Regions from separate parts of the Streptomyces sp. NPDC090088 genome, predicted to be linked through region 3. Evidence: riboswitches for the same ligand, from Rfam matches in the RefSeq annotation. Region 3 holds a riboswitch; each other region holds the start of a gene.
The links. A riboswitch is a leader RNA that binds a small molecule or an ion and turns the genes downstream of it on or off. The one in region 3 is predicted to bind cyclic di-AMP.
Positions count from the first base shown of each region.

Region 1 (9,674 bases), on a different contig from region 3:
CGGCCGCGAGGAGGGGTATGCCATGACCCGACCGTCCGCCCGCTATGTCCTGCCCGAGTTCACCGAACGCACCAGCTCCGGGCAGCGCACCCTGGATCCGTACTCGAAGCTGCTGGAGGAGCGGATCGTCTTCCTGGGCACGCCGGTGGACGAGACCTCCGCCAACGACGTGATGGCGCAGCTGATGTATCTGGAACACGCGGCTCCGGAGCGGGACATCTCGCTGTACATCAACTCTCCGGGCGGGTCGTTCAGCGCGATGGCCGCGATCTACGACACGGTCCAGTACGTCACCTGTGACGTGGAGACGATCTGCCTGGGGCAGGCCGGGGCGTCCGCCGCCGTGCTGCTCGCGGCCGGCACGCCGGGCAAGCGGTCCGCGCTGCCGGGCGCCCGTGTCGTGCTCCAGCAGCCCTCGCTGCCCGAACCGGTACGGGGCCAGCCGAGTGATCTGGTCATCCGGGCGGCGGAGTTGGAGCGGGTCCGCGCGATGCTCGAAACGATGCTGGTCCGGCACACCGGGCGCACCCCCGAGCAGATCCACCAGGACCTGGAGCGGGACCTGGTGCTGGACGCGCGGGAGGCGCTGGCGTACGGGCTGGTGGACCGGGTCGTACCCACCCACCGGACCTCGCCCGGCCTGCCGGACGCGGGGTGATCCGGCGATGCTGCCACCGGAACTGCCGCCGCTGCCCGCGCTGACCCGCGCCGAGGGCGAGTTGATCGACCGTTACCTGGACGTGGTCGACCTGCTGGGCCGGATCAACCCGGCGCAGAACGAGGACACGTACCGCGGGCTGCGCGCCGCGCAGGCGCTGGTGCGCGCCGCGTCCGAGCTGCGTGACGCGCTGGCCCTGATGCACGGGCGGGGCGAGACGGAGCTGCACGGGGACACGCTGGCACGCGCGTTGCGGGTGCTCGACGGCGAGCGCCGGACCGCTCGCGTCGTACTCCCGCCGGACTGCGTACGGTGACCGCCGCAGAGGCCGGGCGGGGCGCGTCGACGCCCTGTCCGCGCCGGAGTTGAAACGGCCCAACGGGGTTACCCCCGTTCGGCGGAGCATGGCGTGGTTTTACCTGACCGACAGGCCCGCTCGGTACGCCCGTTCGAGGATGCCCGCCGAGCGCTTCTCCGCAGGTCCGGGGCTACGCAGGGCAGTTGACGATGAATCGAACACAGTACTGTCCACCCGAACGGGTGGGTGGTGAGTAACCCCACAAATCCCCGATTCCATTGGGATTTTCGGACACGTGTGAGTGAAGATCCCTGTCTGACGACAAGCCCCCGCCACAGCGGCGGGGCGGTCCGGGCGGACGCCGAGTCCTGCCGCCGCCCGGATTGACCCGTCGACAGAAGTGCATCGGCAGGAGTGGAGGACCCAAGCACGACGGGTCGCCGGGACGGTCACACCATGACCGGGCCGAGCAGCCCTTGGGGTGAAGCCGTGGCGACACGGCCGGGCAACTTCGCCAGCCCGAATCCGACAGGTCATCCTTCACAGGCGGCTGACGAAGGGTTGCGCATGACCGCGCTCAATCGCGTTCCGTCGCTCATGGTCCGGGCCGGTACGGCCTCGGCGCTGACGATCGCCGCCGTCGGCGGCTCGATCGTGATCCCGGGGGTCGCCTCCGACGCCTCGGCCGCCACGATGGGGACCAAGGCGCTTCAGGTCGCCGCGTCCAAGAAGGGCAAGCCCTACAGGTGGGGCGCCACCGGTCCGAACCGGTTCGACTGCTCCGGGCTGACGCTGTACTCGTTCAAGAAGGCGGGCAAGAAGCTGCCCCGTACGGCGGCCCAGCAGTACAACAAGACCCGTCACATCTCGGCCGGCAACCGCAAGGCCGGGGACCTGGTCTTCTTCCACTCGGGTTCCAGCGTCTACCACGTCGGCATCTACGCCGGGAAGGGAAAGATCTGGCACGCCCCGAAGACCGGGGACGTGGTCAAGCTCCAGAAGATCTGGACGAAGAGCGTCTGGTACGGCCGCGTCAGCTGACGCGCCCACCGGTCGGCCGGCGGGAACCCGGGGCTACGGTTCCTGCTGGCCGGCGGCGGTGACGGTGCCGGCCGGGACGGTCCAGGGGAGTTCGATGGAGACGGTCTTGCCGCCTTCGCGGGTGGGGCGTACGCGGAGTTTGCCGCCGCATTCGGCGGTCAGCCAGCGGATGATGACCATGCCGCGGCCGTTGTCCTGCTGGACCGCGGCGGGAAGTCTCTTGGGGAATCGCGGATGACTGTCCGTGACGCCGATGCGCAGGTGTTCGTCACGGTCGAGGATCATGTCCACCGTGAAGGTGGGTGACTGTCCGAAGGTGTGCTGTACGGCGTTGGTGGCGAGTTCGGAGACGATGAGGCGGATGGTGTCCGCGGTCTCCGTCTCCGGTGGCAGTCCCCACTCCGCGAGGACGTCCAGCACGTAGGAGCGGGCCGTGGAGACCGAGGCGGGATCGCTCGGCAGAGTGACGGATGCTTCCAGATGGTCTGCCATGGCGAGGTCGTCCCTTTCCTCGGGACCGGAGTCCGACACGGTGCGGAAGGTTCGAGTACGGTCCCGGACTGGTGCTTCTTCGTCAGACTGCCATTACCGGGCCGGTCACGGGGAGCGATCCACCAAGATATGCATATATCTGTCGCTCGAAGCGGTGAACTCTGCGACCTCAGACCGTATTTGGGCGGCTCGGAAGGAGTAAGGAGTAGCCCATGCAGAACGGTCCCGCGGTACGCCGCCGGAAACTGGGCGCCGAACTGCGCATGCTGCGCACCGGTGCGGGTCTCACGAGCGGTGAGGCCGCCCGTCTGGTGGGCTGGCATCAGTCGAAGGTGAGCCGGATCGAGACCGGCGCCAGCGGTGTGAAACCGGCCGATGTGCGGTTACTCCTCGACGCCTACGGAGTGGTCGAAGGGCAACTGCGGGAGTTGCTGCTGGTGTTGGCGGGGTCCGAGGACACGGCCGGGCGGCACCACTGGTGGCACGCCTATCGGGGGGTGCTGCCGCCCGCCTACCGGGATTTCATCAGCCTGGAATCGCAGGCCGGGGCGATGCGCACGCTGGAGACCCTGGTCGTCCCGGGGCTGCTGCAGACCCCCGAGTACGCGCGTGCCGTGACCCGGGTGGCCGCCGACGGGCTCGACGACGAGGCCCTGGACGCCCTGGTGGAGGTACGTCTGGCCAGGCAGGACGTGCTGCGCAACGACCCGCCGCTGGAGCTCAGCGCGGTACTCGACGAGGCGGTGCTGCGCCGGGAGGTCGGCGGTCCGGGGGTGATGACACGGCAGCTGGCGCGGCTGATGGAGGCGGCCCGGCTGCCCCAGGTACGGCTCCAGGTACTGCCGTTCGCGGCGGGGGCGCATATCGGCATCACCGGGCCTTTCGTAATCTTCTCATTTCCGAGCACTTCTGATCTGGATGTGGTTGTTCTCGACCAGTTGACGAGTAGCCTCTACCTGGAGCGGAAAGAAGACCTCCAGGCCTACGCGGAGGCCTTCAACACCCTTCAGATCCACGCCCTTTCGCCCGAGGACTCGTTGGATTACATCGCCGGGATACAGGACGGCGCGTAAGGAGGCACCATGACTGCACTGCCTCGGAACGTACCTTCAAGTGCTGATCTGCACGGATTGCGGTGGCTGCGCAGCAGCTACAGCACCGGTGCGAACAACTGCGTGGAGACGGCACGGCCGCACTCCGGCCCACCGGCCGGACTGCTCGCCGTACGCGACTCCAAGAACCCGGCCGGACCCGCGCTGCTCTTCTCCCCCGAGAGCTGGGCGAGTTTCGTGGCCGCGGTCAGCGACTGATCAGCGCTCCCCGCTGATCAGGTTGCGAACAAAACTGATCAGTATGCAACCGAATCCGTAATCGACTCCGTATCCGCATCCGAGCGCAGCCCGGCCGTGTCACGCCGACTCATGGTCGTGTTTCGCCGATCACACGTACAGCGCGTTCGATCTCGGCCCCGGAGAGGTCCGCGCGGGCGGTCAGCCGCAGCCGTGAGATGCCGTCCGGCACGGAAGGCGGACGGAAGCAGCCCACGGCCAGGCCTGCCGTACGGCAGTCGGCCGCCCAACGCACGGCCCCCTCCGGGGACGGTGCCCGCACGGAGACCACCGCGGCGTCCGGCCGTACCGCTTCCAGGCCCGCGGCGGTCAGCCGTGCGTGCAGGTCGGCGGCCACCTCGCGGGCCCGGGCCGCCCGCCCGGGCTCGCGTCGCAGCAGCCGCAGGGCCGCGAGGGCCGCCCCCGCCGCGGCGGGGGCCAGGCCGGTGTCGAAGATGAAGGTGCGGGCCGCGTTGACCAGGTGGTCGATCACCCGGGCCGGTCCGAACACGACCCCGCCCTGGCTGCCCAGCGACTTGGAGAGGGTCGCCGTGACGACCACGTCGTCGGCGCCGGAGAGCCCGGCCGCGTACGCGGCTCCCCGCCCGCCGTCCCCGAGGACCCCGAGCCCGTGCGCGTCGTCGACGAGCAGCCCGGCGCCGCGCTCCCGGCACGCCGCGGCCAGCCCGGCCAGCGGCGCCGCGTCGCCGTCCACCGAGAACACCGTGTCGGAGACGACCACCGCGGGTCCCTCGTGGGTGCCGAGCGCCTTGCGCACGGCGTCCGGGTCGGCGTGTCCGACGACCTGGGTGGTGCCCCGGGCCAGCCGGCAGCCGTCGATCAGGGAGGCGTGGTTGAGCGCGTCGGAGACGATCAGGGAGCCGTGCGGGCCGAGCGTGGTGACGGCAGCCAGGTTGGCGGCGTAGCCGGAGGAGAAGACCAGGGCCGCCTCGAACCCGCTGAATTCGGCCAGCTCGCGCTCCAGCTCGGTGTGGAGCTCGGTGGTGCCGGTCACCAGCCGGGAGCCGGTGGAGCCGCCGCCCCAGGTCCGGGCCGCCTCGGCGGCGCCCGCGGCGATCTCCGGGTGGTGGGCGAGGCCCAGGTAGTCGTTGCTCGCCAGGTCCAGCAGCGGCGAGTCGGCGGGGCGGGGGCGCAGGGTCCGTACGAGTCCGGCGCGGCGGCGCTGTTCCGCCTGTCCGTCGATCCAGCCGAACGCCATGACCCCTCCGGTGATTTTGTAGGCAGTGGACAGACCCTAGCGGGACGACCGGTCACGCACTGTGTGGCAATACCCACACGTCGAACTGACAGGGTTGTGCAAACTCTCCTTGGCCCGGAGCAGCCTCGTAGTACAGGATCGGCTCTCATGGACCTGCTGAACACGCTGGTGGACAAGGGGCTTCGGCGCGAGCTGCCGACCCGCGAGGAAGCGCTCGCCGTTCTGGCGACCTCCGACGACGACGTGCTCGATGTGGTGGCCGCGGCCGGCAAGGTGCGCCGGCAGTGGTTCGGCCGGCGCGTGAAACTCAACTACCTGGTCAACCTCAAGTCCGGTCTGTGCCCGGAGGACTGCTCCTACTGCTCGCAGCGCCTCGGCTCCACGACCGGGATCCTGAAGTACTCCTGGCTGAAACCCGACGAGGCCTCCAAGGCGGCCGCCGCGGGCCTCGCCGGGGGCGCCAAGCGGGTCTGCCTGGTGGCGTCCGGGCGCGGTCCGACCGACCGGGACGTGGACCGGGTCGCCGGCACCATCAAGGCCATCAAGGAGCAGAACGAGGGCGTCGAGGTCTGTGCCTGTCTCGGCCTGCTCTCCGACGGCCAGGCGGAGCGGCTGCGCGAGGCGGGCGCCGACGCCTACAACCACAACCTCAACACGTCCGAGGGGACGTACGGGGACATCACGACCACCCACACGTACGCCGATCGGGTGGACACGGTCAACAAGGCGCACGCGGCCGGTCTGTCCGCCTGTTCCGGTCTGATCGCCGGTATGGGCGAGAGCGACGAGGACCTGGTCGACGTGGTCTTCTCGCTGCGCGAGCTGGACCCGGACTCGGTGCCGGTCAACTTCCTGATCCCGGTCGAGGGCACCCCGCTGGCCAAGGAGTGGAACCTCACCCCGCAGCGCTGTCTGCGGATCCTCGCGATGGTGCGGTTCGTCTGCCCCGACGTGGAGGTCCGCATCGCGGGCGGCCGCGAGGTCCATCTGCGCACCATGCAGCCGCTCGCGCTGCACCTGGCCAACTCGATCTTCCTCGGCGACTACCTGACCACCGAGGGCCAGGCCGGGCAGGCCGACCTGGAGATGATCGCGGACGCCGGTTTCGTGGTGGAGGGCGCGGACGAGGTGACGCTGCCGCAGCACCGGGCCGAGGTCCAGGGCGCCGGCTGCGGATCGCACGCCGGGCAGGCCGACGCCGGATGCGGATCGGGGGGCTGCGGCTCCCACGAGGACGTCTGCGGTACGGCTGCGGTCAACGAGCCGCGCACCGACCTGGTCGCCGTCCGCCGCCGGGGTGCCGGAACGGATCTCGCGCCCAATGCCTGACCTGAGCGTCCCCGAGCTGCTGGACCTGGACCGCCGGCACGTCTGGCACCCGTACGGTCCGATGCCCGGCCGGGCCGAACCGCTCGTCGTGGAGTCGGCGAGCGGGGTCCGGTTGAGGTTGGCGGACGGCTCGGGCGACCTGGTCGACGGCATGTCGTCCTGGTGGTCGGCGATCCACGGCTACAACCACCCGGTGCTCAACGAGGCCGCGCGCGAGCAGCTCGGCCGGATGAGTCATGTGATGTTCGGCGGGCTCACCCACGAGCCCGCCGTCCGGCTCGCGAAGCTCCTTGTCGACATGTCTCCGGACGGTCTGGAGCATGTCTTCCTCGCCGACTCCGGTTCGGTGTCGGTCGAGGTCGCGGTGAAGATGTGCCTGCAGTACTGGCGCTCCCTCGGCCGGCCCGCGAAGCAGCGCCTGCTGACCTGGCGCGGCGGCTACCACGGCGACACCTGGCAGCCGATGTCGGTGTGCGACCCCGAGGGCGGGATGCACGACCTGTGGTCCGGGGTACTGCCGCGCCAGGTCTTCGCGGACGCGCCGCCGGCGGAGTACGAGGAGTCGTACGCGGACCACCTGCGCTCCGCGATCGAGCGGCACGCGCACGAACTGGCCGCGGTGATCGTGGAGCCGGTGGTGCAGGGCGCGGGCGGGATGCGGTTCCACTCCCCCGCCTATCTGCGGGTGCTGCGCGAGGCCTGCGACGCGCACGACGTGCTGCTGGTGTTCGACGAGATCGCGACCGGCTTCGGGCGCACGGGTGCGCTGTTCGCGGCGGACCACGCGGCCGTCACCCCGGATGTGATGTGCGTGGGCAAGGCGCTGACCGGCGGTTATCTGACGATGGCGGCGACGCTGTGCACGTCCCGGGTGGCCGCGGGCATCTCGCGGGGCGAGGTGCCGGTGCTGGCCCACGGACCGACGTTCATGGGCAACCCCCTCGCCGCCTCCGTGGCCTGCGCCTCGCTCGGGCTGCTGCTCGGCCAGGACTGGCTCGGCGAGGTCAAGCGGATCGAGTCCGGCCTGCGCGACGGACTCGCGCCCGCGCGGGACCTGCCCGGCGTCCGGGACGTCCGGGTCCTCGGCGCCATCGGGGTCGTCCAGCTCGACCACGAGGTCGACATGTCGGCCGCGACGGACGCGGCGGTGCGCGAGGGCGTGTGGCTGCGGCCCTTCCGCGACCTGGTCTACACGATGCCGCCGTACGTCACGGGTGACGCGGACGTGGCACGGATCGCGCGCGCGGTGTGCGCCGCCGCGCGGGAGGGATGAGCATGCCGATCCTGGTGATCACGGGGACGGGCACGGAGGTCGGCAAGACGGTCACCACGGCCGCGGTCGCCGCCGCGGCGGTCGCGGCGGGCCGCTCGGTCGCGGTCCTCAAGGCCGCGCAGACCGGTGTACGACCGGACGAGCGCGGGGACGCCGACGAGGTCGCGCGGCTCGCGGGTGCCGTGACGGCGGCCGAAGTCGCCCGTTTCCCCGAGCCGTTGGCGCCGGGCACGGCGGCCCGTCGGGCGGGCATGTCCCCCGTGCGTCCGCAGGACGTGGCGGAGGCGGCCGCCAAACTGGCCACAGACCACGATCTGGTGCTGGTGGAGGGCGCCGGCGGGCTGCTCGTCCGCTTCGACGCGACGGGCGGCACCCTGGCGGACGTGGCGCGGCTGCTGAACGCTCCGGTGCTGCTGGTGGCGTCGGCCGGGCTCGGCACGCTCAACACGACCGAGCTGACGGCCCGTGAGCTGCGGTTCCGGGAGCTGGAGTTGCTGGGTGTGGTGATCGGCAGCTGGCCGGACTCCCCGGACCTGGCGTCGCGTTGCAATGTGGCCGACCTCCCGGAGGTGGCGGGGGCGCCGCTGCTCGGCGCCCTGCCCGCCGGGGCCGGGGCGTCGGCTCCCGCCGACTTCCGTGCGGTGGCGCCGAGTTGGCTGTCGGCACGGCTGGACGGCACCTGGGACGCGGAGGCGTTCCGGATGCGAGTGGCGGCCTAGCCGTCGTCAGGTGCGGCACCGTCGTGGCTGGTCGCGCAGTTCCCCGCGCCCCTGAAGGGGCGCTCAGCTGGCGCCCCCGAAGGGGCGCGGGGAACTGCGCGGTCAACCCCCACACAGCCGCACCCGACCGGCGACCGGCCCGCATCACGACTCACCGAGCAGCCGTACCAGTTCGATCCGCGACCGGATCCCCAACCGGCTGAAGACACCCCGCAGATGGTGGTCGATAGTGCGCGGGCTGAGGTTCAGCCGGTCGGCGATCTCGCGGTTGGTGGCGCCGTCGGCGGCCATCCGGGCGACCATGTGCTGCTGGGCGGTGAGGACGGCCGCCGGGTCGGCGCCGGAGTGCGGGGTGGACGGCGTGCCGAGCGCGCGGAGTTCGGCGCGGGCCTGGGCGGCGCAGTGCGGGGCGCCGAAGGACTCGAAGGCCTCCAGGGCACTGTGCAGCCGGTCGCGGGCCTCGGTGCGGTGCCGGAGCCGGCGCAGGGCGCCGGCGAACAGCAGCTCGGTGCGGGCGCGTTCGAAGTCGCGGGTGCCCCGGGCGTGCAGGTCGAGCGCGGCGCGGTAGTGCGGGACCGCCTCGGCACCGGGGGCGAGCAGGGCCCGGCAGCGGGCGCTGAGGGCGAGGTCGTCGGTGCTGCGGACGGCGGTGGCCCAGCGGTGGTAGTCGGCGTGGGCGGCGCGGGCCACCCGGGTGTCGCCGGTGCGGACGGCGGCCTCCACGTAGTGCGGGGTGGCCAGGTGCCGGATGGCCCGGTGGCCGTGTCCGGGTCCGAACCCGGCGAGGGCGCGCAGCCGGGCGGCGGCGGCCGGGAAGCGGCCGTTGGTCAGGTCGAGGAAGGCGAGCGCCCACTGGGCGAGGGCGGCGGGCAGGCCGAGCCCGTGCGCGAGGGCGTAGGAGCGGACGGCCGCCGCGCGCTCCCGGCAGGCCCCCTCGTCGCCGGTGACGGCGGCGAACATGGCGAGCGCGGCCTGGAGGTGGCAGGCCCCGTTGTCCTGCCCGGTGGCGTGGGCCTGGCTCAGGGCCTCGTGGACGGCGGCCTCGGCGGCCCGGGTGCGGCCGGTCCAGAAGTCGGCGTAGGCGCGGAACTCCATGGCCTGGGCCGCCGTCGCCGGCAGGCCCCGGGCGCGGGCCGAGGCGGCGGCGCGGAGGGTGGCGGTCGCGGCGCGGGTGTGGTCGCCGAGCATCAGGGCGGCCATGCCGGAGTGGATCAGCAGCACGGGGTCGCCGCCGGGTCCGGAGCGGCCCGCGGCGCCCCTGAGGAGGACCCGGGCGTCCTCGTAGCGGCCTTCGACGGCGGCGGCGAGTCCGGCGAG
Region 1 is NZ_JBIVDZ010000011.1:284,043-293,716, forward strand. It holds gene ACIPSJ_RS43540 (ATP-dependent Clp protease proteolytic subunit) at 23-658, shown strand; gene ACIPSJ_RS43545 (hypothetical protein) at 666-974, shown strand; cyclic di-AMP (ydaO/yuaA leader) riboswitch at 1,336-1,520, shown strand; gene ACIPSJ_RS43550 (C40 family peptidase) at 1,524-1,997, shown strand; gene ACIPSJ_RS43555 (ATP-binding protein) at 2,031-2,489, opposite strand; gene ACIPSJ_RS43560 (helix-turn-helix transcriptional regulator) at 2,702-3,562, shown strand; gene ACIPSJ_RS43565 (DUF397 domain-containing protein) at 3,572-3,799, shown strand; gene ACIPSJ_RS43570 (8-amino-7-oxononanoate synthase) at 3,909-5,036, opposite strand; gene bioB (biotin synthase BioB) at 5,184-6,365, shown strand; gene ACIPSJ_RS43580 (adenosylmethionine--8-amino-7-oxononanoate transaminase) at 6,358-7,638, shown strand; gene bioD (dethiobiotin synthase) at 7,641-8,357, shown strand; gene ACIPSJ_RS43590 (LuxR C-terminal-related transcriptional regulator) at 8,502-9,674, opposite strand, start outside.
Region 1: linked by a shared signal. The riboswitch ahead of ACIPSJ_RS43550 (C40 family peptidase) and the one ahead of ACIPSJ_RS09710 (transglycosylase SLT domain-containing protein) in region 3 are both predicted to bind cyclic di-AMP.

Region 2 (9,674 bases), on a different contig from region 3:
TCCGCTACGGCGCCCGGGTCGAGCGGATCGACCGGCGGCCGGAACTCGGGGTCGCCGTCCGGACGGCCGGCGGCGACGTCGTCCGGGGCCGGGTGCTGGTCAACTGCGCGGGGCTGCACTGCGACGAGGTCGCACGGCTGACCGGCGACGACCCGGAGATGCGGATCGTGCCGTTCCGCGGGGAGTACTACGAGCTGGCGCGGCCGGAGCTGGTCCGCGGGCTGGTGTACCCGGTGCCGGACCCGGCGTTCCCGTTCCTCGGCGTGCATCTCACGCGCGGGATCGACGGAGGCGTCCACATCGGGCCGAACGCGGTGCCGGCGCTGGCCCGCGAGGGCTACGGGTGGGGGGTGGTACGGCCGCGGGAGGTGGCCGGCACGCTGGCCTGGCCGGGCTCCTGGACACTGGCGCGGCGGCACTGGCGGTACGGCGGCGGGGAGCTGCGCCGGTCGGTGTCGAAGCGCGCGTTCGCGACGGCCGTACGACGGCTGCTGCCCGCCGTGGACGACGGGGACCTGATGCGGGCCGCGGCCGGGGTGCGGGCGCAGGCCGTGCTGCGGGACGGGACGCTCGTCGACGACTTCCTGATCAAGGAGGGGGCCCGGGCGGTCCATGTGCTGAACGCGCCCTCGCCCGCGGCGACGGCCTCGCTGCCGATCGGGCGGGAGGTGGCGCGGCGGGCGCTGGAGATGCTGGGTTCGGTGTGAGCCCGCCCAGGAGGCCTTCCGGGGCGCGGCGGGGGCCGTAAAATCGACTTCACTGTGTCTGACTCGCTCAATGCCCCCGAAACCCCTCAGCCCGCCGAGACCGTCCCCGGCGCCGGCTCCCACCACACGCCCGGTGTGTCCGTCCGGCACACCCGGGCCAAGGGGGAGCCGCGCTTTCCCGACGGCCCGCAGGCCGATCCGGCCGGGTCGCACTTCGAGCGGCGGATCCGCAGCTTCCAGCCGCGCCGCAGCCGGGTGACCGCCGGGCAGGCCGACGCGCTGCAGCGGCTGTGGCCCAAGTGGGGGCTGGACATCGACGGGCAGCGGGTCATCGACCTCGCCGAGCTGTTCGGGAACGCCAACCCGGTGGTGCTGGAGATCGGGTTCGGGATGGGCGAGGCGACCGCGCAGATGGCCGCCGAGGACCCGGGCACCGACATCCTCGCCGTGGACGTGCACACGCCCGGGCAGGGCAACCTGCTCAACCTCGCCGACCAGCAGGGGCTGTCGAACGTCCGGGTCGGCAACGGCGACGCGATCATCCTGCTGCGGGAGATGCTCACCCCCGACTCGCTCGACGGGCTGCGCGTGTACTTCCCCGATCCCTGGCCCAAGAAGCGGCACCACAAGCGGCGGCTGATCCAGCCCGAGTTCCTCGACCTGGCCGCGACCCGGCTCAGGCCCGGGGCGGTCGTGCATTGCGCGACGGACTGGGAGCCGTACGCCGAGCAGATGCTCGACGTGCTCACCGCGCACCCGGAGTTCGAGAACACACAGGCCGAGGGCGGTTTCGCGCCACGTCCCGGGCACCGGCCGCTGACCCGTTTCGAGGGTCAGGGACTGGACAAGGGACATGTGGTGAACGATCTGCTCTTCCGTCGCGTACAGCATCGGGTGCGGCAGAGCGAGCAGCACCGACTGGAGTCACCTCGTTAGGGTCGATGCCGTGGCCAGCTACCCGCCGCCGTACCCGTCGTATCCGACGTATCCGCCACGTCCGCCGTATCCGCCGGACCCCGCCGGGGACGGCCTGCGGCATCCCCGCTGGTGGCAGCGGCGCTGGGTGCGGTACGGGGCGCTGAGCACGCTGCTCGCGCTCTCCGGGCTGGTGATCCTCGCGCTGGTGCGGGAGCAGACGGGCACGGAGGGTTTCCTCGTCGGGCTGGGGCTCGCCGTACTGCCCGTGCCGCTGCTCATAGCCGCGTTCCGGTGGCTCGACCGGGTCCAGCCGGGGCCCTGGCGGAACGTGCTGTTCGCCTTCGCCTGGGGGGCCTGCGCGGCCGCGCTCATAGCCATCGTCGCCAACAGCTTCGCCACCCGCTGGATAGCGACGGCCACCGCGGATCCGAGCAGCGCGGACACGCTCGGCGCGACGGTGATAGCGCCGATCGTCGAGGAGTCGGCCAAGGCCGCCGCCGTGCTGCTGGTCTTCCTCTTCCGCAGACGGGACTTCACCGGGATCGTCGACGGGGTGGTGATCGCCGGGGTCACCGCCACCGGGTTCGCGTTCACCGAGAACATCCTCTACCTCGGTACGGCCTTCGGGACCGACCAGCTGACCGGTGGCACCGGGATCGCCTCCGTCACCGCCGCGACCTTCTTCGTGCGCATCGTCATGTCACCCTTCGCGCACCCCCTGTTCACCGTCTTCACCGGCATCGGCTTCGGCCTCGCCGCGCTCTCCACGGACCGGCAGCGGACGCGGCGCGCGCTGGTGCCGGTCGCCGGGCTGCTGTGCGCGATGAGCATGCACGCGTTCTGGAACGGGTCCTCGACGTTCGGGCAGTTCGGGTTCTTCGCCGTGTACGGCATGTTCATGGTGCCGATGTTCGGGCTGCTGACCTGGCTGGCCGTCTGGACCCGGCAGCGGGAGCTGCGGACCGTGCGCGAGGAGCTGCCGGCGTATGTGTACGCGGGGTGGCTGGGCGCGGCCGAGCCGTTCGTCCTGGGGTCGATGCGGGCGCGGCAGATGGCCCGGGAGTACGCCGCGTACCACTTCGGCAAGCCGACGGGGCGGGCGGTCGCCGAGTACGAGGCGTACGCGACGACCCTGGCGCTGCTGCGGCGCCGGGGGCAACGGGGGCGGGCCGGGGCCGACTTCGTGGTCCGCGAGCGGGAGCTGCTGGCCGAGCTGTGGAACCGGCGGGAGCTGGTCCGCCCGGCCCTGGACTACGCGGCCCGGACGGCCGCACCGAGCGGATGGCCGGGGTACGCCGGCCTTCCGGCGCCGGCCTACGGGGGGCCGGGGTGGTACGGGACGGCGGTCCCGTACCCCTCGTACAACCCGTACCGGACGTAGTACGGCCGGTACGGCCGGTGGGCACCGCCGGAATCCGCCGTCGCGGCTGGGCGCCGCTGCGGCGGAAGAGAATCACCGGCGGAGCATGAGCGGGCGGGCCGAGGCGCCCGTCAGGTCACGGTGCCCGTGAGGCCGCCGTCAGGCCGAGGCCGCCGTCAGCCTGGTGACCTCCTCGTCCGTGAGGTGCAGGTCCGCCACGCCCAGCAGGGCGGGGAGCTGGTCCAGGGTGCGGGCCGAGGCGATGGGGGCCGCGACGGTGGGCTGGGCCGCCAGCCAGGCGAGGGCGACGGTGGGGACGGGGGCCGAGTGGGTCTCGGCGATCTCGTCCAGGGCGGCGAGGACCCGCCGGCCGCGCTCGGACTCCAGGTACTGGGCGGCGCGGCCCGCGCGGGCGCTGTCGACCGTCGTGCCGGGACGGTACTTGCCGGTGAGGAAGCCGGCGGCCAGGGAGAAGTACGGGACCGCGGCGAGGCCGGTGCGCGAGGCCAGGTCCTGGAGGGGGCCCTCGTAGGTGTCGCGGGAGACCAGGTTGTAGTGGGGCTGGAGGGCGACGTACCGGGCGAGGCCCTCGCGGTCGGAGAGGTCCAGGGACTCCTGGAGGCGCTCCGGCGTGATGTTGGACGCGGCGATGTGCCGGACCTTGCCCGCCCGCACCAGCTCGTCGAGCGCGCCGATGATCTCCTCGACCGGGATCTCCGGCTTGTCGAAGTGCGTGTAGTAGAGGTCGATGTGGTCGGTGCCGAGACGGCGCAGGGAGGCGTCGGCGGCGGCCTTGATGTTGGCGGCGGACAGGCCGGGGTACTCGGGGTGCTGGCTGACCTTCGTCGCGATGACGATGTCGTCGCGGTTGCCGCGCGCCGTGACCCACTTGCCGATGATCGTCTCGGACTCGCCGCCCTGGTTGCCCTCGATCCAGGCCGTGTAGGAGTCGGCGGTGTCCACGAAGTTGCCGCCGGCGGCCGCGTAGGCGTCCAGGACGGCGAAGGAGGCGGCCTCGTCGGCGGTCCAGCCGAAGACGTTGCCACCGAGGGAGAGCGGGAAGACCTCGAGGTCGGAGGAGCCGAGTTTGCGAAGAGCAGTCATGCTCTGTATCAACGCGGGCCGCCCCGGCAGGCCATCCCGGCGCAGTACGAAGGTTTCGTAAACAGGCGCACGGGCGTCCCGCCGGAAACACCGGACCGGCGGCCCGGACGCCGGGGGGTTGTCGTCGGGGCCGCCGGGGATCCCGGGGGTCGGATCGTGGCTCGTCGCGGGTCGGGGGTGACCCGTTACGGGTTGAGGCCCTTGCCGCGCAGCCAGGTCATGGGGTCGATGCCGGTGGCCTGGCCGCCGGGGTGGACCTCCAGGTGGAGGTGCGGGCCGGTGACGTTGCCGGTGGCGCCCACGCGGCCGATGACATCGCCGGTGGCGACCTTCTGGCCGACGGAGACGCTGATCGACGACTGGTGGCAGAACCACAGCTCGGTGCCGTCGTCCAGGGTCAGGATCGTGCGGTAGCCGTAGGAACCGGCCCAGCCCGCCTCGGTGACCGTGCCGCCGTGGACGGCCTTGATGAGCGTGCCGGTGGGCGCGGCGAAGTCGAGCCCGGTGTGGTAGCCGGAGGACCACATGGAGCCGGCCTGGCCGAAGGTGCCGGTGATCGTGTACGAGACGACCGGCAGCGTGTACTGCTTGGCCAGCGCGGCGAGGCGCTCCTTCTCGGCCTTCGCCTTGGCGTCGGCCTCGGCCTGCTCCTTGGCGTCGGCGGCCTTGGCGGCCGCCGCCTTCACCGCCTTGGCCTCCGCGGCGTAGACCGCCTTGTCGGCGGCGGCCACGGCCTTGGCGCTGGCCTTGGTGTCGAGCTGGTTCTGCTGCTGCTCGGCCTGGGCGATGATCCGGCTGCGCAGCGCCTCGCCGGCGTCGGACGAGGAGGAGTCCGCGTCGGTGGCGGTCGTCGTGGTGGTGACGCTGCTGAGCGCGGTCTGGGTGGCCTGGTGGCCGCCGCCCTCGCCGAGCAGGGAGTCGACGGACGACGGCAGGTCGGGCAGCGAGATGGAGACCGGCGGCTTGCCGGTGTTGGCGCTGGCCATGCCGCCCGCGCCGACGGCGGCGATGACACCGACGCCGAGCACCGTGGAGCTGCGGGCGAGTCCGCCGCCCTTCTGCTTGGCGACGCGGTGCCGGCCGCGTGCCTGGGCGAGGGAATCCTCGGTGGGGTTCCACTCCTCCCAGGGGCCCTCGTCGGTGCGGTAGCTGCCGTAGCCGAAGGTGTCGGGTTGACGCTGGCTGGGCACGAACGGGGCTGTCGGAGCAGGCCGGTTGGACGCCACGCGGGCGCACTCCTTTCCTTCCGTCGCCTACCGGGTTAGCTGACGGGTTCGGAGCGGGAAGGTCTCCTACGCGCGTATACCGACCGATTCCTACCGGCGGCAGCCGTGCGATTCACCCCAAGGTGGTGGTTCCCCGGTTCCCTTGCGGGATTCGGCGCGTGCGCGCGGAGCCGTCGCGGGTGACGGCTGGGACGACCGCGCTGCGTTATCGAACGTTAATAGACCCAGCTGTCAGATTCCAAGCTGTTCTCCTTGATCATTAAGCTTTCAAAGCATGGACTTACCAGCCACGACAGGTCAAAAACGGTCGAGTTGACCAGGCCTCCTGCTCAACACAGGAGTCACACACGTTTTGATGGTGACTCAGACGTTATGCGGAGGGCGGTCGTCCGGCCACCCTCCGTCACGTGCGCCACCCTTGCCGCCGAGCTCAGGGCCGTCGTACGGCGAGCAGCGCCATGTCGTCCGTCATGCCGCCGCCGGTGTGCCGGCGCACCTCGGCCGCGAGCCGGGCCAGCAGGGCGCCGGGGGCGGCGAAGGTACGGCCGGCCAGCCGCCGTTCGGGGTCGTAGAACCGGCCGTGCGCGTCCCGCGCCTCGGAGAGGCCGTCGGTGTACAGCAACAGGGTCGCTCCGCCGGGGAACGCGTGCTCGGCGGCCCGGTCGGGCCACGCCCCCAACGCGCCCATCCCCAGCGGCAGCGCGGCCTCCGGCGCCCGCACCGCGGACACCCGCCCGTCGCCGTACAGCAGCAGGGGCGGCGGATGCCCGCGGTTGACGATCCGGACCGTGCCGTCACCATTGCCATTGCCATTGCCATTGCCATTGCCATTGCCATCGCCGCTGCCGCTGCCGCTGCCGCTGCCGTCGCCGTCTCCGCCGCCGTGCGGGAGTTCGGCGAGTACGGCGGTGGCGAACCCCTCGTCGGCCTCGACCCCGCCGCGCCGCACACCCTCGCGCACCAGCGCCCGCTCCAGCCGCCCGGCAACGGCCTCCAGCGTGGCCTCCTGCTCGGCGGCCTCCCGGAAGGCGCCGATGACCACGGCGACGGCGGCGACCGCGCCCATGCCCTTGCCTCGGACGTCCCCGACCACCAGCCGGACGCCGTACGGGGTGTCCTGGACGGCGTACAGGTCGCCGCCGATGAAGGCGCCCTCCTGGGCGGCCTCGTAACGGGCCGCGATCTCGAAGCCGCCGATCCGCTCGGCGGGCTCGGGCAGCACGGCCCGCTGGGCGGCCTCGGCGATCTCGTGGGCGGAGGCGAGACGCTGGTCGCCGATGCGGACGATCCGGTTGATGCCGACGGCGAGGACGGCGACGGTGGCCACGGTCAGGATCTCGGTCAGGGCGTCGGCGTCGGGGCGGAAACCGAAGCGCGCGTGCACGGCGTAGGTGGCGAGGAGCGCGGCGACGCCCGTGAGGACGGTGGTGCGCAGGGAGGAGAGGGGGGCGGCGATCAGCGGGGCGGCCGTGAAGAACGGGGCGGCGGTGAAGACCGCCGGGGTGAGAAGGTCGTAGCAGACACCGGCGGCGATCAGCAGGGCGGGCAGGAAGCGGGCCAGGCTGCGGGCGACTGCCGACCCGCCCTCCGGCACCTCTCCAGGGCCCACGGTACGACTCCCCATATGTCCCCTGTGTCCAATGTGTGTCCGTCCAGGTTCGCGGGCGTGCGCGGGTCGGGGCGAGCGGTGTGGGCCGGGCGGATGAGTACGGACGGATATGGCGGCGGTACGGCAGCAGTACGCCCCGGGTACGACTCAGGGCCGGAATCCAAGATCTTGGATTCCGGCCCTGAGTCATCAGTAGCGGGGACAGGATTTGAACCTGCGACCTCTGGGTTATGAGCCCAGCGAGCTACCGAGCTGCTCCACCCCGCGTCGGTGAAACCAGCATACGCCATCAGAAGCACGTGAGTCACACGGGTTAATACCGGTGGGGTCCGCGGGCCCCCGGTTCACACCTCCGCTCAGCCCAGCAGATGCCCGTTGGGCGCCTTCGCCGCGCTCTCGTACTCCGGGAGCACCAGCACCCGCACCCCCGCCTCCCGCAGCATCCCCGTCCCGTCGGCCGCGGTCACGAACGTGTCCGGCTCGCGCCACGCGGTCAGCACCCGCCGTACCCCGGCCCGGAGGATCAGCTCGGCGCAGGGGTGCGGGCGGGAGGCGCGGTGGGTGCAGGGTTCGAGGCTGGTGTAGACGGTGGCCGCGGGGAGGCGGGGGTCGGCCGGGGGGATCTTGGCCAGGGCCGCCTCCTCGGCGTGCACCACCGGGTCGCCGGCCTCCCGGGAGTGGCCACGGGCCAGTTCCGTGCCGTCGGCCGCGACGACCACCGCGCCGACGCTGAACGCGGTCCGGGACGGCGGGCACTCGGCCGCCAGCTCGCAGGCGAGCCGCAGCCACGCCCGGTCCGCGGCGGACACCGCCGCGCCCGCGCCGGGGGCGGTGGGCTCGTAGCGCATGAGGACGACGTCCTCGATCCGGCGGGTCTCGACCAGCCGCAGCCGCCCGCCCTGGTACCCGCCCGGGCCGAACAGCCGGGGCGCCTTCGGGTCGCCGACGAAGAGCGGGGCGAGGACCAGCTGGAGTTCGTCGGCCAGGCCCTGCTGGAGGAGCTGGGTGTGGACGGTGCCGCCGCCCTCGACCATGAGGCGCCGTACGCCCCGTACGTCGTGCAGGTGCTCCAGGAGCGAGGGCCAGTCGAGGTCGGCGCCGAGGGGGACCACGTCGGCGGCGATCCCGAGGGCGCGGGCCCGCCGCGCGCCCTCGTCCGTCGTGTACACGATCTTCTCGCCGCCGGTGTGCCAGAACCGCGCGTCCGGGTCGAGGTCGCCGGTCGCGGTGACCGTGACCTTGAGGGGGTACTCGGACCGGCCGGCGGCGGTCCGGGCCGCGCGCCGCTCCGGGGAGTTGACCAGGAGCCGCGGGTTGTCCGCGCGGATGGTGCCGGCGCCGATCAGGATGGCGTCGACGGAGGCCCGTACCTCGTCGACGCGGTCGAAGTCGGCCGGGGAGGAGAGCAGCAGTCGGTCGGGGCCGGTGTCGTCGAGGTAGCCGTCGAGGGAGACGGCGGCGGACAGCAGGACGTGGGGGTACGGCATCGGACGCGCTCACTCTCGGCGGCGGGCTGTGAACTGGACGCTTGGTTAAAGTTTGAAACAAACCTACACTGGGTGTATGACGACTCGCTGGCTCACCTCGAAGGAGCAGCGCGCCTGGCGCGCGTACATCGCGGCGACGCACCTCCTGGAGGACGCGATCGACCGGCAGCTCCAGCAGGACGCCGGCATGCCGCATCTGTACTACTCGATCCTGGCCAACCTCTCCGAGGCACCGGAGCGCAAACTGCGCATGACCGACCTCGCCGAGAAGTCGAAGATCACCCGGAGCCGGCTGACGTACGCCGTGACGCGGCTGGAGAAGGACGGGCTGATCCGGCGCGAGGACTGCCAGTGGGACAAGCGGAGCAGCTTCGCCCTGCTGACCGACGCGGGCATGGCGGTCCTGGAGCGCACGGCGCCGGGGCATGTGGAGACGGTGCGGGCGGCGGTCTTCGACCATCTCTCCGAGGAGCAGGTGGACCAGCTGGAGGAGATCAGCGCGGTGATCGTACGGGCGCTGGAGGGGGCCGAGACCCCGCGGCCGACGTCGGACGAGGTGCCCTGGCGGCGGCGGTCGTCACCCTGTTCCGGTTCGTGAACCCGGAATTCGCGAAACCGTACGGAAATCTGTTGCTTCAAATTTAAAGCATGGGGTAGGGTTCCAGCCGTGGATCTGCTTCAAATCTGAAGCAGGAATCCGCGACGTCCCGTACCGGGACAGCCGTCCTGCACCCGGACACTGGAGAACCCGATGACCGACCACCCCGCCGCCACCCAGCGCGCCCGCGTCCGGGTCCCGCTGCGCTTCAACGACGGCTACGGCGTCGACGCCGAGCTCGTCACCTTCCACGGCCTGGCCGACGGCCAGGAGCATGTCGCCATCGTCCTCGGCGACCCCGCCCCCGGCACCCTCCCGCTGGTCCGCCTGCACTCCGAGTGCCTGACCGGCGACGTCTTCGGCTCCGCCCGCTGCGACTGCGGACCCCAGCTGCGCGAGGCCGTCGAGCGCATCGCCGAGCGCGGTGGCGTCCTGCTCTACCTGCGCCAGGAGGGCCGCGGCATCGGCCTCTACAACAAGCTCGACGCCTACGCCCTCCAGGACCAGGGCCTGGACACCTACGAGGCGAACGCCGCCCTCGGCCTGCCCGAGGACGCCCGCGACTACACCGCCGCCGCCCAGATGCTGTCGGCCCTCGGCATCGACGAGCTCGACCTGCTCTCCAACAACCCGGACAAGGCCGAGCAGTTGCGCGGCCTCGGGAT
Region 2 is NZ_JBIVDZ010000003.1:17,538-27,211, forward strand. It holds gene lhgO (L-2-hydroxyglutarate oxidase) at 1-707, shown strand, start outside; gene trmB (tRNA (guanosine(46)-N7)-methyltransferase TrmB) at 762-1,643, shown strand; gene ACIPSJ_RS16015 (PrsW family intramembrane metalloprotease) at 1,654-3,006, shown strand; gene ACIPSJ_RS16020 (aldo/keto reductase) at 3,145-4,089, opposite strand; gene ACIPSJ_RS16025 (M23 family metallopeptidase) at 4,275-5,315, opposite strand; cyclic di-AMP (ydaO/yuaA leader) riboswitch at 5,323-5,482, opposite strand; gene ACIPSJ_RS16030 (PP2C family protein-serine/threonine phosphatase) at 5,746-6,939, opposite strand; tRNA gene ACIPSJ_RS16035 (tRNA-Met) at 7,118-7,191, opposite strand; gene ACIPSJ_RS16040 (dihydrofolate reductase family protein) at 7,281-8,411, opposite strand; gene ACIPSJ_RS16045 (MarR family transcriptional regulator) at 8,488-9,009, shown strand; gene ribA (GTP cyclohydrolase II) at 9,163-9,674, shown strand, end outside.
Region 2: linked by a shared signal. The riboswitch ahead of ACIPSJ_RS16025 (M23 family metallopeptidase) and the one ahead of ACIPSJ_RS09710 (transglycosylase SLT domain-containing protein) in region 3 are both predicted to bind cyclic di-AMP.

Region 3 (9,674 bases):
TCCAGGATCTGGCCGGTCACCAGCCGTTCGAACGCGAGGGCCTGGACCCGCACCGCCTCGGGACCGAGATCGGCGAGGATCTGGGAGGCGCGCGCGAAGAGGAAGTCGCCGGTGAGAACGGCGAGCGAGTTGCCCCAGCGGGTGTTGGCGCTGTCGACGCCGCGCCGTACGGAGGCCTCGTCCATGACGTCGTCGTGGTACAGGGTGGCCAGGTGGGTCAGCTCGACGACCACGGCCGACGGCACGACACCCGGCGCGTACGGGTCGCCGAACTGCGCGGCGAGCATCACCAGCAGCGGGCGGAACCGCTTTCCGCCGGCGCGCACGAGGTGCTGTGCGGCCTCCGTGATGAAGGGGACCTCACTTTTGGTGGCCTCTAGCAAGCCCTCCTCGACAGCCGTCAATCCGGCCTGGACATCGGCTTCCAGAGCCTGGTCCCGCACGCTCAGCCCGAACGGCCCGACGGTCACGAGGGGTCTCCTGTCTGCTGGTGTCCACTGGCGATTACACGGTTTGTCGATAGGTCGCTGCCATCACTCAAGTCAGCGTATCCGGTCAGGTTTCGATCACCGAGGGCGCCCACCGTTACACCCCGGGCGCTATCGGATCACGACCGGTATGTTTTTGATCAGCTGATACGACCTGACATCCACTGACTTAACAGGAAGTGCTGGCGGTTGTCCCGAACCGCGGCATAGGCCGTGTCCCTGAGCGGCACCGCCGGGTCCGGGTCGGGCGGGTCCGGGTCCGGGTCGGGCGGGTCCGGCGGCAGAGCCCCGCCGGGGAACCGCCGCACCTTCTCCGGCCGACATCACCTGCCCGGGGGTACCCCTTCCGCCGCCGGCCGAAGCCGACGGGCGCACATCATGCCCGCCCGGGCACCCTCCCTCGTTCACGGGACCACCCACGAGGACCTCCGCACGGACGACACCGGCGCCATCTTCGGCACCTCCCACCACCGCGGACAATTCACCATGACAACGACCGGCCCCGCGGCGGGGGTTCCGCCTCACGACGGACACGCACGCACCGCAGGCGGTCGGCCCACCACCCGGCATGACGTGACCAGGATCACGCACCCGTCGAGAGCGACCCTTCCCGGCACCGGCCGCGAGCGGCGGGACCATTCACCCCTAAAGTCCAAATTATCCGCAATACAAAAAGTCAGACTACATGCGAAATCACCCGTGACGCGGGCCACCTCCTTGCCCCTCAAAGGGGCATTTCGCGCGAATGGCAATAGGTCCACTTCTCACTCGCCCCAGAGAGGAGGGGATTCCAGGAAATCCCTCATGTCCGATTTGACTTAATTGCGGTTTCGTGAAGTAGGTCACGCGGGGTCAGATGCCACATATCCCGTAAGGCGACCCTTCCTTCCCTTTCCCCGTGGGCGAGTTGAGGGTTGGCAACCGCAAAGGATCAAGTACCTCATACGTCATAGATCAAGGTCAATCGGTTCTTTATGTGAATCTGACACTTGTTCCGGACATGTGCTCTCGCATACGTTCCCGCTCGCCGGGCGGACGCCGAATCCTGCCGCCGCCCGTCGTGACCCATTGACGAGTCCATTCGCACGGCAGGAGCGGGGGAACCAGGTAAGCCGCCGGACCGGGCGACCGACGTCATCGACGGACGTCGTACCGGAACGGCTAGGGGTGAAGTCGCCTCGCCTTCGGGCGGTGCGGCCGGGCACTCCCCGGGCCCGAACCCGACAGCTCACCTCGCAGGCGACGGAGAGGAACTTCGCCATGTCTGCTGCCGCTCAGAACCGCCGTCCCCGCCGTAACCGCATCGTCCGCGCACTCGCCGTCGCCGGTACCGGCGCCGCCGTACTCGCCCTCCCGCTCCTCGGGGCGACCACCGCCTCGGCGGCCGTCGCCTCCGCCCCCACCGCCACGACGCCCTCGACGACCCTTGCCGGGTACCCGAACAACCTCGACGGCTGGATCCGGGAGTCGCTCGCGATCATGGCGGAGAAGCACATCCCGGGCACCTACAACGGCATCTACCGCAACGTGATACGCGAGTCCTCCGGCAACCCGCAGGCGATCAACCTCTGGGACTCCAACGCGGCCAAGGGCATCCCGTCCAAGGGCCTGCTCCAGGTGATCGACCCGACGTTCAAGACCTACCACGTGGACGGCACGTCGTTCGACATCTACGACCCGGTCGCGAACATCACTGCCGCCTGCAACTACGCCGCCGCGCGGTACGGCTCGATCGACAACGTCCACGGCGCCTACTGATCACCGAGGTTTGAGACGGCCCGAGCCGCTCAATGGCGTCCAACCGCTGTGTGGCCTTGTGGCCTTACGGGCAACAGCCCTACGGGAACAGTCCTTCGAGGACGACGGCGATTCCGTCGTCCTCGTTCGACAAGGTGATCCGGTCGGCCACCGCCTTGAGTTCGGGGTGGGCGTTGGCCATCGCCACCCCGTAGGCCGCCCAGTCGAACATGGGGATGTCGTTGGGCATGTCCCCGAAGGCGATGGCCTGTTCGGGGCGCAGGCCCAGGTGGTCGGCGGCCAGCGCCAGCCCGGTCGCCTTGGTCACCCCGCACGGCTGGAGTTCGACGGTTCCCGGCCCCGACATGGTGACCGTGGCGAGCGACCCGACCACCGCGCGGGCGGTCGCCGCCAGCTCGTCGTCGGACAGGGTGTGGTGGCGCAGCAGCACTTTGCTGATGGGCGCGCACCACAGGTCGTCGCGCCGGCCCACGCGCAGGGCGGGCAGCGTGGGGTGGGGCATCAGATAGCCCGGTTCGATGAGCGTGAGCCCGTCCACGCCGTCCTGGTCGACCGCCGCGTACACCTGGCCGACCTCGGCCTCGATCTTGCCGAGGGCGGTCTCCGCCAGTTCCCGGTCCAGGGTGACCGACCACAGCAGACGGTGCGCGCCGGCGTCGTACACCTGCGCGCCCTGGCCGCACACCGCGAGTCCCGTGCTGCCGAGGTCGTCGAGGAGCGGGCGCACTCTCGGCGCGGGGCGGCCGGTCACCACGAGATGCCGGGCGCCGGCCCGGCCGGCCCGCGCGAGCGCGGCGAGCGACCGGTCCGAGAGGGTGTCGTCGGCGCGCAGCAGCGAGCCGTCCAGGTCGGTGGCGATCAGTGAGTACGGGAGGGGTGCGACCATGATCAGAGAATACGGACAGCACGGCCCTGAGACTCACTGTGCGTTTCGGCCTCAAGTGGCGCCCGCCGCCTCCGTGATGGGGGCGTTGTCAGTGGGACCCGTTACGTTTGCGGTGGGGTGAGGTGACCGCGCCGGTCGGACGGGGGCGGGTGCGGTGAGAGGCGGTCGGCGGACCTGGGCGAGGCCGCCGGAACCAGGCGCGCCGGCTCTTCGAGGGCTCCCCGAGGACTCCTCGGTGGCTTCGAGACGCTAGGCGAGTCTCCCGGGGACCCGGTCTGTGGCGCGCGGTACGCCGAGGGTCCGCTGGCTCGGACTCCGGTTCGACGGGGACGACGGCAGCGCCGAACTGGACGCCGGGACATGTCCGTTGGCGCTGCCTCGGGTCAGGCGTGGGCCGCCGCAGGTCAGGCGTGGGATGCCGCGGGTCAGGCGTGGGATGCCGCCAGGTGCTTGGCCAGGCGCGGCGAGGCGAACTCCGTGCCGCACACGAATCGCATCACCGGGCCGTACGACGCCGCCGCGGGCAGGCCGGTGAAGTACAGCCCGGGCACTGAGGAGACGTATCCGGCGCCGAGTTTCGGGGCGCCGCGGCTGGTCGCGAGGCGGGTACGCAGTTCGGCGCCGAGGAAGTCCATCGCGGCGACGTCCACGCGGTAGCCGGTGGCGGCGATGACGTGGTCGGCGGCGAGGCGGTCGGTGCGGCCGTCGTGGGTGCGGACGGTGAGGACCGGCGCGCCGTCGGAGATGTCGGCGCCGGTGACCGCGGCGACCTCGCGGACCTGGACCTTGCCCTCGAAGCGGTCGCGCAGCCACCAGGCTCCGAGCGGGCCGAGGACCCGGCGGACCAGGTAGTGGCGGACCTGCGCCGGGAGGTAGCGGTAGGGGTGCGGGTAGTAGCTGAGCGCCCACAGGGACCAGGCCCGGCCGAACGGGGACTCCGGGCGCAGCTTCGGCTGGTCCCAGGGCGGGGCGCCGAAGGCGACCCTGCCGTGCCCGCGGGAGACCACGCGGACCTGGGCGCCCGCCTCGGCCGCCAGGGCGGCCGTCTCCAGCGCGGACTGCCCGGCGCCGACGACGATCAGCTCCTTGCCGGAGAAGCGGGTCAGGTCGTGGTGCCGGGAGCTGTGCGAGACCGGTCCCGTCTCTCCGTCCGCCGCCGCTCTCGCGAGTTCCGCCGGGACCCGGGCGAGCCCCGACAGTCCGGTGGCGACGACGACCGCGCGGGCCGTGAACGACTCTCCCGAGTCCAGCTTCAGTTCGAAGCCGTCCGCCCGGTGCCGGTCCACGGAGACCACCCGCACCCGCTCCAGCTCGGGCACCAGCTTCTGCTGGAACCACTCGCCGTAGCCGATGAAGGTCCCCACCGGGATGATGTCCTCGTCGGTCACCAGTCTGCGGATGCCGGCCGCGTCGCAGTAGTCGGCGAGGGTGTGGCCGCGCTGCGGGCAGTCGAGGTCGGAGGCGGCGGGCGTCGACTTCAGGAGCATGCCCTCGGGCATGTGGTCGCGCCAGCTGACCATGGGGTCGCCGAAGACCCGGACGGGGATGCCGCGCGCTCGCAGATGGGCGGCGGTGGACAGGCCGAAGGGCCCGGCGCCTATGACTGCTACCGGCTGGATCACGAAGTCCCTCCCCAGGAACGTGGTGCCTACTTCGTGGAGGTGCTGGAGCCACGGCGGTTGGTGCGCCACAGCTGATAGAGGTGCTTCGCGCCCGGGCGGACGAAGCGGGCGAGCATCGTGACGAACGGCAGCGGGTCGTCACCCGCGAGCCAGGCCAGCTCGGTCCCGCTCGGTTTCTTGGGCGCGTGCGGCGTCGTATAGCCGCTGCGGCGGTAGGCGAGGAGGGCGGGCAGGTCGATGTTCTCCACGACGTACCGGTGGCCGGCGCGCTGTTCCCCCTCCGGAACGCGGCGTCCGGTCAGGTCCAGGTGCATCGCGCGGACCACGTCCACTCCCGACTCGCTCTCGAAGAGCCGGAACTGGGCGCCCATGCGCGGGTTGAAGTCGAGCAGTTTGTACTGCCCGTCGCGCCGGTCGAAGCGCAGGTCGAGGTCGATGACGCCGGTGAAGCCGATCTGCTTGATGAAACGCGCGGCGAGGTCGGCGAGTTCCGGGTTGTCGACGACGTACGCGTTCGCGGTCATGCCCGCGTGCGGCGGCCAGGAGCGGACCTTGACGCCGGTGAACAACGCGCGCGGGGTGGAGTCGGCGTCGAAGTAGGCGTGCACGATCCAGTCCTCGGCCTCCTCCCTGGGCAGGTACTCCTGGAGGATGACACCCGGATGGGTGCCCCAGTCACGGGCGAGCGTGAGCAGTCCCTCGCGGGTGGGAATCCGCGTCGTGCCGTTGACAGCGGGCTGTTTCCGCCGGACGAACGCCTCACGGTTCTTGGCGACGATCGGGAAGCGGGCCTTCTCCGCGAAGTCGACGATCTCCTCGTACGACTGCGGGAAGGCGGCCGTCGGACTGGGGATGCCGTGTTCCACGCAGAGTTCGTGCAGGCCCTGCTTGCTGGCGAGCCGGCGGGGCAGTGCGGGATCCACGCGCGGGAAGAGGAAACGGTCGCCGAGCGCGTCCTGGTGCTCGGCGATCAGGACGGCGGCCTCCTCGTCGGTGGGGATCAGTACCGTCGGGCGGCCGATGCGGCGGCCGATGCGCAGCAGTCCCTCGACGAGACGATCCGGTTCCTCGGCGCCTGTTGTCGGCCATACGAAAGCCCGTTTGAGATAACGGGAGGAGGCCGCCGGTGTGTACGGGTCCTCCGTTATCGCGTACATGGGAACGCCCAGGCGGCCCAGACTGCGGATCGCGCCGACCCCGCCGTGATGCAGCGGATAGTCGCCGAACTTGACGATCAGGCCGGGCACGTCACGGTCCGCCTCGAACGGCACGCTGACGGCATTCCTGGCCACGGGTCCCCCCACGTGTCCCCCCTACGGACCGGACCCACCCCGTCCGTGTCCCCCAAAGGACGCTAAGCCGGAATTGACCCCTCCGACAAGGCTTATCCGGACATTGCGAACTCTTTAGACACTGCCCATACAGCCAACTCACCCGTAACGTGTGGCGCGACCACATGGAATGCCGCGCAACGCCATAGTGACGTCGCCACATGGTCGGCACCGCGCGGCACGGATGAGAGCGAGGCAGCCACCCCATGCCCCCCTTGACCCCCTTCGAGGTCCCCGAGGGTGACCCCTTCGGCTCGCACAACCTTCCGTATGGCGTGTTCTCGACCCCCGAGAGCACCGAACGGAGGGTCGGCGTCCGCCTCGGTGACCACGTCCTCGACGCCGGTGCCGCGGCCCTCGCCCTCGGCTCCCCCTACGCCTCCCTGCTCGCCCGCCCGACCCTCAACCCGCTGCTCGCCACGGGCCGCACCACCTGGTCGGACGTGCGGCGCGCCCTGACCGCCTGGGTGACGGTGCCCGCGCACCGCGAGGTGCTCGAACCCCTCTTCCACCCGCTGTCGTCGGTGACCCTGCACCTCCCCTTCGAGGTCGCCGACTACGTGGACTTCTACGCCTCCGAGAACCACGCCCGCAACGCCGGCCGCATCTTCCGCCCCGACGCCCCGGAACCGCTCACCCCCAACTGGAAGCACCTGCCGATCGGTTACCACGGCCGCGCGGGCACGGTCGTGGTGTCGGGCACGGACGTCGTACGGCCGTCGGGCCAGCGCAAGGCACCGTCGGATCCCGCACCCGTGTTCGGCCCGTCGATGCGGCTGGACATCGAGGCCGAGGTCGGCTTCGTGGTCGGCACGCCGTCGCAGCGGGGAAAGCCGGTGGCGCTGGGCGACTTCCGGGAGCACGTGTTCGGCCTGTGCCTGCTGAACGACTGGTCCGCACGGGACATTCAGGCGTGGGAGTACGTCCCGCTCGGCCCGTTCCTCGGCAAGTCGTTCGCCACCTCCGTCGCGGCGTGGATCACCCCGCTGGAGGCGCTGGAGGACGCGCGGATCGACCCGCCGCGGCGCACGCGTCCGCTGCTGCCGTACCTCGACGACTCCATGGAGGAGCCCGCCGGTTACGACCTTCGGATGTCGGTGGCGATCAACGGGCAGGTGGTGTCCGAGCCGCCGTTCTCCACCATGTACTGGACCGCCGCCCAGCAACTCGCCCACCTGACCGTCAACGGCGCCTCGCTGCGCACCGGCGACCTCTACGGCTCCGGCACGGTGAGCGGCCCGGAACCCGGGCAGCTCGGGTCGCTGCTGGAACTCACCTGGAACGGGCGGGACCCGCTCGAACTCCTCGAAGGCAAGCGGACGTACCTGGAGGACGGCGACGTGGTCACCCTGTCGGCGTGGGCACCGGGGCCGGGCGGCGTCCGGGTGGGGCTCGGGGATGTCGGCGGGCGGATCGTGGCCGGGTGAGGAACGGCTGCGGCGCGATGCGTCGCGGCGGGGACGGGCGGGATGCGTCCGCGGGCGAGGCGGATCCGGAGGCGCTGCGGCCGGTGTTGCGGGAGCGGTGAGCTGTGAGTCCCGGGGTGCGGCCGGGAGGGGCGCCCGGATCGTCGTCGAGACCTGACTCGGGGCGCCCGGCACCGTCATACTGACGGGACACGCACCATGCGATGCGCCCGCACGCGCACCATGCGAGGCGACGGCGTACACGGGACGTGACGCGCCGGCGCACGCACTCTGTCGCGCAACGGCGCATCACCCCCGTAGCACTCCGCCACCCGCACGTCTCTCCGACCAGAAAACGGAGCCCCGGCATGACCGTCTGCCTGCTCCTGCTGAGCGCTGTCGCTCTGACGGCCGCGGTGCCGGTGCCGCGCGCGCTGGTGCGGGCCCCGTGGCCGGAACGGGAACCGGTGGTCGCGCTGTGGGTGTGGCAGTGCCTGGTCGCCACCGTGCTGATGTGCTGCCTGGCCGCGCTCGTCCTGGGCGCGGCGGCCGTCTTCCACACCGTGCGCGACCGGGTGTTCGCGCCGGCGCCACCGGCGGTCACCGCCGCGTACGACCTCTCCGTCGCGCCCCTGTGGGCGGTCGCCCTCACCGTGCTGCTGGCGTGCGGGGCGGCCTGGACCACGGCGATGCTCGCCCGCGAATGGGTCGAGGCCCGGCGGCGACGCGACCGGACCCGCGCCCACCTGCGCGAGCGGGCACCGGAACTGCCGGCGGGGCTGCCCGCGGCGCGCGGGCCGATGCTGGTGCTGGAGGACGAGTACCCGGACGCCTGGTGGATGCCGGGCCACCCGCCGCAGCTGGTGGTGACGACGGGGGCGCTGCACCGCCTCACCGACCACCAGCTTGACGCCGTACTCACCCACGAGCGCGGTCACGCCCGCGCCCACCACGACTGGCTGCTCCATCTGTCCAGCGCACTGGCCACGGGCTTCCCGCGCGTGCCGCTCTTCTCCCACTTCTGCGACCAGACCCACCGGCTCGTCGAACTCGCCGCGGACGACACGGCGTCCCGCCGCTGCGGCCACCTCACGACCGCGCTGGCCCTGATCGAACTGAACCAGCACCGCGGCGTCCTGTCCTGCGCGTCGAGCCGCCGACTGCTCGGCGAGCGGGTCGACCGGCTGCTGGAACCGCCCCCGCGGCTGCTGCGCCACCAGCGCGCCCTGACGACGACGGTGGCGGCGCTGGTACCCCTGCTGCCGCTACTGATCACGTTCGCGCCGGGGCTGACGGCACTCGGCTAGAACCTGGGACACAAACCGGCGCCCCGGTGGCAGATCTTCCCCCTACAAGCCGAAAAACCGCAGCTCAACGACGTGTCCGACAGGGCCTCAGGTGGCGCAACAATCCCGCAACACCCCCTTCCCTACCGCATAGGTATGGTTCGGGCCATGCCAGCCACCGACCGCATCCGAGACCACGCCGGTCAGGGCGCCGCCACCACGGTCGCCGCCCACCGGACACGTCGCCGGCTGCGTGCGGACCAGGCCCGGCAACTCGCCGACCTGCTGCGCCACCAGATCCTCACCGACGCGTTCCCGGACGGCACCCTCCCCCACGAGACCACCCTCGCCGCCGACTACCGCGCCTCCCGCAACACCGTCCGCCAGGCCCTGGACCTGCTGCGGGCGGAAGGGCTGGTGGACCGGCTGCCCGGCGTGGGCACCGTGGTCGTCGCCCGGAAATACCCGCACGGACTCGACCGCCTGATGGGCCTCGCGGAAACCCTCCGCGAACACGGCCAGGTCACCAACGAGGTCCGCACCATGGGCCCCGCCCCGGCACCCACCCCCGTCGCCGAACGCCTCCGCGTCCCGCCCGGCGCCGACGTCCTCTACATCGAACGCCTGCGCCGCCTGAACGGCCTCCCCCTCTCCCTCGACCTCACCTACATCCCCCTCGACATCGGCACCGCCCTGCTCGGCGCCGACCTGGAGAACAACGACGTCTTCAGGCTCCTCGAGGCGATCACCGGCCGGCCCCTGGGCCACGCCGAGATCACTCTGGAGGCGGTGAACGCGGACGCCCACTCCGCCGCCGTACTCCAAGCCCCGCGCGGCGCGGCCGTCCTCATGCTGGAACGGCTCACCCACCTCGCCGACGGCCGCCCCGTCGACCTG
Region 3 is NZ_JBIVDZ010000002.1:230,174-239,847, reverse strand. It holds gene ACIPSJ_RS09715 (polyprenyl synthetase family protein) at 1-470, opposite strand, end outside; cyclic di-AMP (ydaO/yuaA leader) riboswitch at 1,548-1,743, shown strand; gene ACIPSJ_RS09710 (transglycosylase SLT domain-containing protein) at 1,749-2,246, shown strand; gene ACIPSJ_RS09705 (HAD family hydrolase) at 2,326-3,132, opposite strand; gene ACIPSJ_RS09700 (FAD-dependent oxidoreductase) at 3,558-4,754, opposite strand; gene ACIPSJ_RS09695 (ATP-grasp domain-containing protein) at 4,781-6,025, opposite strand; gene fahA (fumarylacetoacetase) at 6,301-7,512, shown strand; gene ACIPSJ_RS09685 (M48 family metalloprotease) at 7,860-8,798, shown strand; gene ACIPSJ_RS09680 (GntR family transcriptional regulator) at 8,946-9,674, shown strand, end outside.